DNA from 3 places in the Micromonospora sp. L5 genome. Region 1 is predicted to be linked to each of the others. Evidence: riboswitches for the same ligand, from Rfam matches in the RefSeq annotation. Region 1 holds a riboswitch; each other region holds the start of a gene.
The links. A riboswitch is a leader RNA that binds a small molecule or an ion and turns the genes downstream of it on or off. The one in region 1 is predicted to bind cobalamin.
Positions count from the first base shown of each region.

Region 2: it holds a riboswitch for cobalamin, as region 1 does, so the genes downstream of both, ML5_RS21415 (ABC transporter substrate-binding protein) here and ML5_RS28675 (ribonucleoside-diphosphate reductase subunit alpha) in region 1, are expected to answer to the same signal.
Region 3: it holds a riboswitch for cobalamin, as region 1 does, so the genes downstream of both, ML5_RS22320 (peptidase) here and ML5_RS28675 (ribonucleoside-diphosphate reductase subunit alpha) in region 1, are expected to answer to the same signal.

Region 1 covers NC_014815.1:6,226,696-6,229,948, reverse strand. The annotation lists gene ML5_RS28675 (ribonucleoside-diphosphate reductase subunit alpha) at 1-1,504, opposite strand, end outside; cobalamin riboswitch at 1,619-1,835, opposite strand; gene ML5_RS28670 (PrsW family glutamic-type intramembrane protease) at 1,956-2,801, shown strand; gene ML5_RS28665 (LysE family translocator) at 2,889-3,253, opposite strand, start outside.
Region 2 covers NC_014815.1:4,565,960-4,569,212, forward strand. The annotation lists gene ML5_RS32915 (N-acetylmuramoyl-L-alanine amidase) at 1-575, shown strand, start outside; gene ML5_RS33115 (hypothetical protein) at 647-769, shown strand; partial or broken gene ML5_RS31620 (MFS transporter) at 799-1,038, opposite strand; cobalamin riboswitch at 1,627-1,811, shown strand; gene ML5_RS21415 (ABC transporter substrate-binding protein) at 1,853-2,836, shown strand; gene ML5_RS21420 (iron ABC transporter permease) at 2,863-3,253, shown strand, end outside.
Region 3 covers NC_014815.1:4,771,896-4,775,148, forward strand. The annotation lists gene ML5_RS22310 (beta-1,3-glucanase family protein) at 1-322, shown strand, start outside; gene ML5_RS22315 (alkaline phosphatase PhoX) at 501-1,661, shown strand; cobalamin riboswitch at 1,791-1,927, shown strand; gene ML5_RS22320 (peptidase) at 2,026-3,069, shown strand; gene ML5_RS22325 (hypothetical protein) at 3,105-3,253, shown strand, end outside.

The sequences.
Region 1 (3,253 bases):
CGGCCGGGTAGTAGTTGATGTCGATCACCCGGTCGAGGAACACCACGGCGGTGCGGACCGTGGCGCGCAGCCGCTCCCAGTCCACGCCGTCGGCGGTGACGTGGGCGCCGAGGTTCACCGAGCCGAGGTTGCACACCGCCGTCTCGGCGTCGTCGTTGACCTCCAGGATCTCGGTGCACAGGTTGGACAGATGGATCACGTTGCCCGGTTCACCGGTCTGGTTGGACAGCCGGTTCGCGGCGTCCTTGAACGTCATCCAGCCGTTGCCGGTCTGCGCGAGCGTCCGCATCATCCGCCCGTACAGGTCCCGCGCCCGGACCGTGCGCACCGCGTTCTTCTCCGCCGCCCGGTACGCGGCGTCGAACGCCTCGCCGTACAGGTCGGGCAGCTCCGGGGCGTCCGACGGGTCGACCAGCGACCACTCGCCGTCGGCCTCGACCCGGCGCATGAACTCGTCGGGGACCCAGTTGGCCAGGTTGAGGTTGTGCGTACGCCGCGACTCCTCGCCGGTGTTGTCCCGCAGCTCCAGGAACTCCTCCACGTCCGGGTGCCACGGCTCCAGGTAGACGCAGGCCGCGCCCTTGCGCCGGCCGCCCTGGTTGACCGCGGCCACCCCGGCGTCGAGCGTCTTGAGGAACGGCACGATGCCGTTGGAGCGCCCGTTGGTGCCCCGGATCAGCGCGCCCCGGCCACGTACCCGCGACCAGGAGATGCCGATGCCGCCGGAGAACTTCGACAGCTTCGCCACCTGGTGGTACCGCTCGTAGATCGAGTCCAGCTCGTCGCGCGGCGAGTCGACCAGGAAGCACGACGACATCTGGGTGTGCCGGGTGCCGGAGTTGAACAGCGTGGGGGAGCTGGGCAGGTACGCCAGGCTGGACATCAGCCGGTAGAAGCCGACCGCCTCGCCCGGGGTGCGGGACAGCCCGCAGGCCACCCGCAGCAGCCAGTACTGCGGCGTCTCCACCACCAGCCGCGACTGCGGGTGCCGCAGCAGGTAGCGGTCGGCCACCGTGCGCAGTCCGAAGTACTCGAACCGCAGGTCGCCGTCCGGGTCCACGGCGTCGTCGAGCTTGCGGGCGTGCCGGGCCACGAACGCGGCCGTCTCGTCGCCGATCAGTCCCAGCCCGTGCGCGTAGGCGATCGACTGGCTGAAGCTCGCCACGCCCTGTCCGCGGACCTCCTTGTCCACGTACGCGGCGAGCAGCCGCGCCGCCAGCTTCGAGTACTGCGGCTCCTCGCCGATCAGCTCCGCCGCGGTCTGGATCGACAACCGGTCCAGCTCGGCGGTGGTCGCCCCGTCGTAGAGCCCGCTTATCGTCTTCGTGGCCACCCGCAGCGGGTCCACCTCGTCCAGGTCGGCGACCCAGCGCTCGACCGCCCGGACGATCTTGCCGACGTCCACCGGCTCGGTGTCGCCGTCCCGCTTGCGTACCCGCATCGCCGGCCGGCGGGTCTCGGACCCGCCGGTTCCGGACGGGGGACTCTCCTGCACGACAGTCATGACCTCTCCTCGCTGTCACCGTCTGGAGACGGCGGGAGACGCCAACGGGCGCGGCGCACGGCCGGCCCGGCTGCTGGCGTCGGTCGTCCCGCGCGACCTCCGGCCGCCGTACGCGGAGGCGTACGGCGCGCTGGCAGGTCTTCGGACTCGCGGGCCCGACCGGGGTCGCCGGTCGCCTACCGGCCGTCGCTTCCCAGGCCGGTGGCCCAGTGCTGTTGACGGCTGTCGTTCCCACTCACCGCTGCGGGGCAGTCCCGGATTCCCACCGGGTTCCCTCTTGCCTCGGCCCCGCCCCGGAGGGCTCGGCCGAACCAGCTGCGGCACCACCATATATGGCGGTGAGGGCTTGCGTGCAACACCAGATGTCGTGTCGGCGTGTCGGAATGATCTCACTGTCCACAGTGCCTACCCCCGATTCCGGCGCGACCCGGCGGGCGCGATACTCGGCGGTATGGGGAATACCGGACGCCGCTGGGCGTGGGTGGCGGTCCTGCTCGTCGGCGTCGGGCTTCACCTGCTGGTGCTGGAGACACTCGCCGGCACCGGGACCGTCACGTTCGTCCCGGCGCTGATCGTGCTCGGCGCGTGCGTCGCGCCCGCCACATTCCTGGCCTTCGCCCAGGGACGGCCGGCCCGCCGCCCGGTCCCCGGCTCCGTCGTCGGCGTCGCCGCGCTCCTCGGCGGCGTGGTCGGCGTGGTCGCCGCCGGCTGGCTGGAGTACGGCACCCTGCACCGCCTCGGCGTCCTGCCGATGGCGCTCGTCGGCCTGGCCGAGGAGACCGCCAAACTGATCGTGCCGGCCGGCATCCTGCTGCTGTGGCGGCGGCACCCGTCCCCGGCGCAGGGCCTGGTGATCGGCGTGGCCTCCGGCACCGGGTTCGCCGCGCTGGAGACCATGGGCTACGCGTTCGCCGCGTTCGTCGGGTCGGAGGGCAACCTCGGCGCGGTCGAGCGGACGCTGCTGGTACGCGGTCTCACCGCGCCCGCCGCGCACCTGGCCTGGACCGGGCTGACCGCCGCCGCGCTGTTCACGTTCGCCGCCGCGCCCGGCGGCCGGAAGCTGGCGGCGTTCCTGCTCACCTTCGCCGCCGCCGTCACGCTGCACACCTGCTGGGACACGTTCGGCACCCAGCCCGCGTACGTGTTCATCGGCGCCGTGTCGCTGGGCTGGGTGCTGCTGCGCCTGCACCTGGACCGCGAGCGGCCGCCCGCGTCCGGGACGCCGGCGGAGCCGAACCGGGACCGGCCTCATGATCATCGCCAGTTCGCCGAGGTGGCGGGGTCGGAGCACTTCTGATGCCGCCACTTCGGCGTGATGGAGTCGATCAACCGGCCCGGGCATTGCCGACGCCCCACCGCGCTCCGCCACTCGCCCCGGTACGCCTCAGCCGGCGGCCAGCCGGACGCCGAGCGCGACGAAGGCGACAGCGCAGAGCCGGTCGACGCGCCGTGACCAGCGGCTGTCGCCCCACCGCCTGGCGAACCGCCCGGCGCCCACCCCGAGCGCCAGGTCCACGGCGAGCTGCACCGCGACGAACAGCACGCCGAGCAGCACCAGCTGCGCCGCCACCGGGCCCGCCTCGGGCCGGACGAACTGCGGCAGGAACGCCACACTGAACAGGATCATCTTCGGGTTGAGCAGGTTCGTCAGCAGCCCGCGCCGGAACGCCCGCCCGGCACCGCCGTCCGGCCGGTCCGCCGGGGCGCCGGGCCGGCCCGTGCCGCGCAGCGCCCGCAGGCCCAGCACGA
Region 2 (3,253 bases), 1.7 Mb from region 1:
ACACCAACGCCGACGTCTACGTCGCCCTGTCCACCGGCACCTCCTTCACCGGCACCGCCGTGAAATGGCACGACTACTTCTCCATCGCCGGGGAGTTCCCCGCCCTCGGCGACGTCAACGGCGACGGCCGCGACGACATCATCACCTTCACCCAAGGCCCCGCCACCGCCGCCGACGTCATCGTCGCCCTGTCCACCGGCAACGGCTTCGGGGCACCGCAGAAATGGCACGACCTGTTCGCCGTCGGCGCCGAGCAGCCCCGGGTGGGCGACATCAACGGCGACGGCCGCGACGACATCGTCACCTTCACCTGCAACACCGACGCCGACGTCTACGCCGCCACCTCCACCGGCACCACCTTCGCCGGAACCACGATCAAGTGGCACGACTTCTTCTGCCTAACCGGCGAATTCCCCTACCTCGCCGACGCCAACGGCGACGGCAAAGACGACCTCATCGTCTTCACCAAAGGCACCACCAACGACATCTACGTCGCACTCTCCACCGGCACCACATTCGCCCCCAGCACCAAATGGCACGACTACTTCGGCCTCACCAGCGAAACCACACTCTGAGCCCGACGGCGAGCGACGCCGGCCCGGATCGGGACCGGCGTCGCTCGCCGTTTACCTGCCGCTCCACCACGTTGCGCGAGCTGGAGGCAGGCCTGACCGACGGGCTGGCCTTCGCTGCCGCGCGTACGTTGCTGGTCGTGGCGGTTGTCGCGGTGCGGCTGCGGCAGCGGCGTCACCTGCGCCTGGCCACCTGACCGGCGGGGACGTGGGCGGAACCCGGGGAGACGATCGCGGTCAGGCCGGCGGTGGACAGCGTCGCCCCGCCCAGGTCGAGACGCCCACCGGTCGGGTCCCGCGATTCCGGGACCAGTATCCGGCCGGCGAGCAGGCAGATCACCACGATCGGGACGTTCACCAGGAAGATCGCACCCCAGGGCAGGTGAGCCAGGACGAGTCCGCCGATCGGCGGCCCGGCGGCGAAGCCCAGCGCACTGGTCGCCGCCCAGATGCCGATCGCCGGGGACCAGCAACAACATCTTCCCGCTCGTCCCCGGCGTGGACGGCGTGGTACGCGACGAGAAGGGCAACGTCCGCTGCGTGGTCCTGCACGATACGCCCCTTGGAACCTTCGCCGAACGCACCCTGATCGACCCTCGCGCAGCGTGGTTCTACCCGACGGCGTGGACCCGGTGCGGATCGCCACCGCCATGAACCCGGGCGATGTCATCCTGGATCGCGCTGACGCGCCGCATCAACTTCACCGCGGGCCAGCGCGTCCTTGTCCTCGGCGCCGTCGGCAACGCAGGTCGGATGGCGATCCAGATCGCGAAGTACCGTGCTCGCTCGTCGAGCTCTTCGACGTCTGCATCGCCGGCCTCATGCCCACGACCGAGGAGCCGGTCGCTGGCGGACGTGGCCTCGCACCTGCGCTCACGTATTGCTGCTCAGCCTCAGCCACGGCGCTCACTGTCGATCACGTGCCCTCGCCCAGCCACCGCGCACGAGAAAGGAGCCGGATGGGTTGCGGGCCGACAGCCACGCCGAGGCCGGTCCGGCGCGTCGGATTTCCCACAGCGGGTGCCCGGACCGGATCCGCGGCGAGCGCGGGCCGTTATGGTGGGGACGCCGTGGTGTTCGGGAAGCCGGTGTGATGCCGGCGCGGCCCTCGCCACTGTGATCGGGAGACCGTCGGCCCTCGTCGTTTCGCGAGGTCACTGGGCAGAGATGCCTGGGAAGGCCGGCCGGCGGTTGCTTGTCCCGTCAGCCAGGAGACCGGCCACGGCACGTTCGTCCCCGTCCACGAGGTGTTGGAAGGCGGTCCCGCTGTGCGGTTCCCCATGCCCTGGCGCGTTGCCGCGCCGTTGTTGCTGTCCACTGTGCTGCTCACCGGCTGCGGCGCCGATGCCAAGCCTGCTGCCGCACCACCGGCGGTGTCCGCTGGACCGGTCGCGGTGACCAACTGCGGCACCCCGGTGACCATCGCGGCGCCACCGATGCGGGTCGTCACCATGAACCAGGCCGCCACGGAGATCATGCTGGCCCTGGGCCTGCAAGATCGGATGATCGGCACGGCCTACCTCGACGACGCGATCCTGCCCGCCTACGCGGACGCCTACGCTAAGATCCCGGTGCTGGCCAAGGAGTACCCGACCAAGGAGAAGCTGCTCGAGGCTGAACCCGATTTCGTGTACGCGTCGTACAACAGCGCGTTCGGTGACGAGGGGGTCGGTGACCGCGCCGACTGGCAGAAACTCGGCGTCGGCACCTACATCTCCCCTGCCGGGTGCCCGGCGCAGACCCGGCAGGCGAAGCTCGCCATCGGCGACGTGTTCACCGAGATCCGCGAGCTCGCGGCGATCTTCGGGGTGAGCGACCGCGGCGAGAAGCTGATCGCCGACCACGAGGGCCGCATCGCCACGGCCGCAGGCACCGCCCGCAACGTGAAGGTCATGTGGTGGGACGGCGGCAGCGACGCCCCGAGCGTCGGCGCCTGCTGCGGCGCCCCCAACATGATCATGTCGGCGGCCGGGGTCACCAACGCCTTCGCCGACCTCACCGGCAGCTGGGGCGACACAAGCTGGGAGACCGTCACCGACCGCAACCCCGAGGTCATCGTGCTCGTCGACGCGAGCTGGGATCCCGCCGCGCAGAAGAAGACCTTCCTCGCCGGGCACCGCACCCTCAAGGACCTGCCCGCGGTCAAACAGCAGTGGTACGTGGTGATCCCGTTCTCGTCAACCACGGCCGGTGTCCGCAACGTCCTCGGCGTCGAAGCCCTCGCCCAGGGCATCGCCGCGCTGCCGTCCGGGGCCCCGAGCTGACCGCCGTCACCACCCGGCCCGCCCCGGTGCGCACCCACCGCCCGGTGCGGGCGGTCGGCCTGGCCGCGCTCGTGCTGGCTCTGGTCGCCGGTCTGGTGCTGTCGGTGGCCGTCGCGGTCACCATCGGCCCGGCCGACCTGACTGTCGGGACGGTGTGGACGGTCGTCGCCGGCCACCTGGGACTCGCGAACTCGGACGTGCCGCTGCTGCGCGACCACATCGTCTGGGACCTACGTTTGCCCCGGGTTCTCGGCGCCGCCACGGTGGGGGCGGGCCTGGCCGCGGCCGGTGCGGTCATGCAGACCGTCACCCGCAATCCCCTGGCGGACCCGTACCTGCTCGGGGTCTCCTCAGGGGCGTCGCTGGGCGCGGTCCTGGTGGTCGTGGCCGGCATCGGTAGTGGCGTAGCCGCGCTGA
Region 3 (3,253 bases), 1.5 Mb from region 1:
CGTCGACCGCGCGCCGTTGCAGATGTGGAACTGCAACAACACCAACGCGCAGAAGTGGACGTTCAGCGGCACGGCGCTCAAGAGCCAGAACAACAAGTGCATGGACATCGACGCCGGGTCCACCGCGAACGGGGCGGCGGTGCAGCTCTACACCTGCAACGGCACCGGCGCCCAGCAGTTCACCCTGAACGCGGCCGGAGACCTGGTCAACCTCCAGGCCGGCAAGTGCGTCGACATCAAGGACTGGAACGGCAACGACGGCGCGAGGCTCCAGCTCTGGGACTGCGGGGGCACGGCCAACCAGAAGTGGCGCAAGGGCTGACCAGCCATGCGAACGGTGGCGGGGGCCGACCGCGAGTCGCTCCCGTCACCGGCAGGCGACGGACGAGACGGCCGGTGACACGACGCCGCGCACCGAGGCGTCCATCGACGTTCATCCAACAGATCGATGTGCGTAAGCTCCGCCCGGTCAGATCTGGGGAACCTACCGAGGAGGTTCCATGGATCGTCGAGCAATGCTGCGGGCCACTGTCGTCGGTGCGGGCGCTGTCGCGCTGCCGTTCACCGCGTGGTCGGCGGCGTACGGAGCCCCGGCGCAGAACGCGGCGGGCCCCTACGGTGGGCTCCAGCCCGCCGACGCCAACGGCATCCAGTTGCCGGCCGGCTTCACCAGCTCGATCGTCGCACGATCCCGTCGGACGGTGCCGGGGACGTCGTACACCTGGCACGACGCTCCGGACGGTGGCGCCGTGTTCCCGAACGGCACCGGCTGGATCTACGTGTCGAACTCCGAGGTGTCAGCCGGTGCGGGCGGCGGTGCCTCACGCCTCGTCTTCGACTCCAGCGGCACCGTGGTCGGGGCGTCGCGGATCCTCTCCGGCACCAACAACAACTGCGCCGGGGGCAAGACACCGTGGAACACCTGGCTCTCCTGCGAGGAGGTGTCCCTGGGCCGGGTCTTCGAGACGTACCCCCTCGGCGGGACCGCCGTGGCGCGTCCCGCGCTGGGCCGGTTCAAGCACGAGGCGGCCGCGGCCGACCCGGTCCGCCGGGTCGTCTACCTGACCGAGGACGAGACCGACGGCAAGTTCTACCGGTTCGTGCCGACCACCTGGGGCGACCTCTCCGCCGGAACCCTCCAGGTCTTCCGCGCCGGTACGGCGACCTCCGGCACGTTCACCTGGGCCACGGTGCCCGACCCGGACGGCTCGCCCACCCCGACCCGGCAGCAGGTGTCCGGCGCGAAGACGTTCAACGGCGGCGAGGGCTGTCACTACGCGGATGACACCGTCTGGTTCACCACGAAGGGCGACAACCGCGTGTGGCAGGTCAACCTGGCCGCCGGCACGTACGAGCTCGCCTACGACGACAACCTGGTCAGTCCGGGCACCCCTCCGCTGACCGGGGTCGACAACATCACCGGGTCCACTGCCGGTGACCTGTACGTCGCGGAGGACGGCGGGAACATGGAGATCTGCATGATCACGCCCGACGACAAGATCTCGGTCTTCCTGCGGATCACCGGACAGAGCGGTTCGGAGATCACCGGGCCGGCGTTCACCCCGGCGGGGGACCGGCTGTACTTCTCGTCGCAACGCGGCACGACCGGCTCGTCCTCCGGCGGCATCACCTACTGCGTCACCGGGCCGTTCCGCCGATGACCGGCTCCCGGCCCCGCTGACAGTGACCACGCGGTGGAGGACGCCCGGTCTTCACCGGGCGTCCTGCCGGCCGTCACGGCACGTGTCCGGTTCCTGGCGCATTGACATCGGTGCTCCGGCCACAGCAGACTGTCGCGACAACTGAACCACCGCGTGTACGTGCGGGGGAAGACCGGTCGAAATCCGGCGCTGGCCCGCAACGGTAGGCCGCCCAGAGAGATCTGCGGCGGCGAGCCCGAATACCCGTCGTACGCGTGTATCCGCTCCCCACCCGTCGTGGCCCACGGGTCGGAGTCCCGGTCGACGCGGCGTTGCCGCGGTCGTCCGGGCTTTCGACGACCGCCGGGCCGGAAAGGCGCTTCCGATGGTCGTCCGCCGAAGCCGGCACCGCCTGCTCGCGCTCCTCTGCGGCGTACTCGCCGCTCTCACCCTCACCACACCCGCCGTCGCCGCCCCCGAGCGCGCCGCCCTCACCCGCCCGGAGGCCGCCGGCGGCTGGCTCGCCCGGCAACTCGTCGACGGCGAACGCTTCGAGGCGGTCTTCGACGGTGTCGCGTACCCCGACCAGGGGCTGACCCTCGACGCCGTGTTCGCCTTCGCCGCCACCGGCGTCGCCGACGACCACGGCGCCGACGCGCTGGCCTGGGTCGCCCGGCCGGACATCCGCGACGGCTACCTCGGCGACGGCGCCTCCGAGGCGTACGCGGGTGCGACCGCCAAGCTCGCCCTCGCCGTGCAGGTGCGCGGCGGCGACCCGGCCGACGTCGGCGGGGTGGACCTGATCGCCCGGCTGCGCTCGCTCCAGACGCCGGCCGGCAGGTTCAGCGACCGGTCCGCGTACGGCGACTACAGCAACGCGTTCAGCCAATCCTTCGCGCTGCTGGCGCTGGACCGTACGGCGGGCGGAGCGCCACCGGCGGCGGCCGCCTGGCTGGCCGGCACCCGGTGCCCGGACGGCGGCTACCCGCTGCTGCCCGCGCAACCGGTCTGCACGTCCGACGTGGACGCCACCGCGCTCGCGGCACAGGCGCTGCGCGCCGCGGACCGTCCGGCCGACGCCGCCGCCGGGCTGCGCTGGCTGGTGTCCGTTCAGCGTGCCGACGGCGGCTTCGCCAACGCGGGCGGCACGCCGAACGCCAACAGCACCGGCCTCGCCGCGCAGGCCCTGCGCGACGGCCACCGGCTGCCGGCCTGGGCGCGGGCCCGGGCATTCCTCGCCGGACTCCAGGTCGGCTGCGCCGGGGCGCCGGCCGACAGGGGCGCTGTCGACTTCGACGGCGGCGGCTTCGATCCGGCCACCGCACCCCGGGCGACCGCCCAGGCCGTCCTCGGTCTCACCGGGATCGGGTACGCCCGTCTGTCCGCCGCCGGCGCCGACCCCGGCGCACCGGCACTCGCCTGCCCGTGAACCCCTTCGCCGCGCACCCGATCACAGGAGGATCCGTGTTCCGTCATCGTTCCACAGTCCGCACCTGGCTGGCCGGCCTGCTGGCCGCCGTCGTGGCCGGCGTCGCGCTGACCGCAGTCGAGCCCGCGCCCCGGGCGGCGCACGCCGCCGCCTGCACCGGCACCTCGGGAGTCACTGTGGTCGT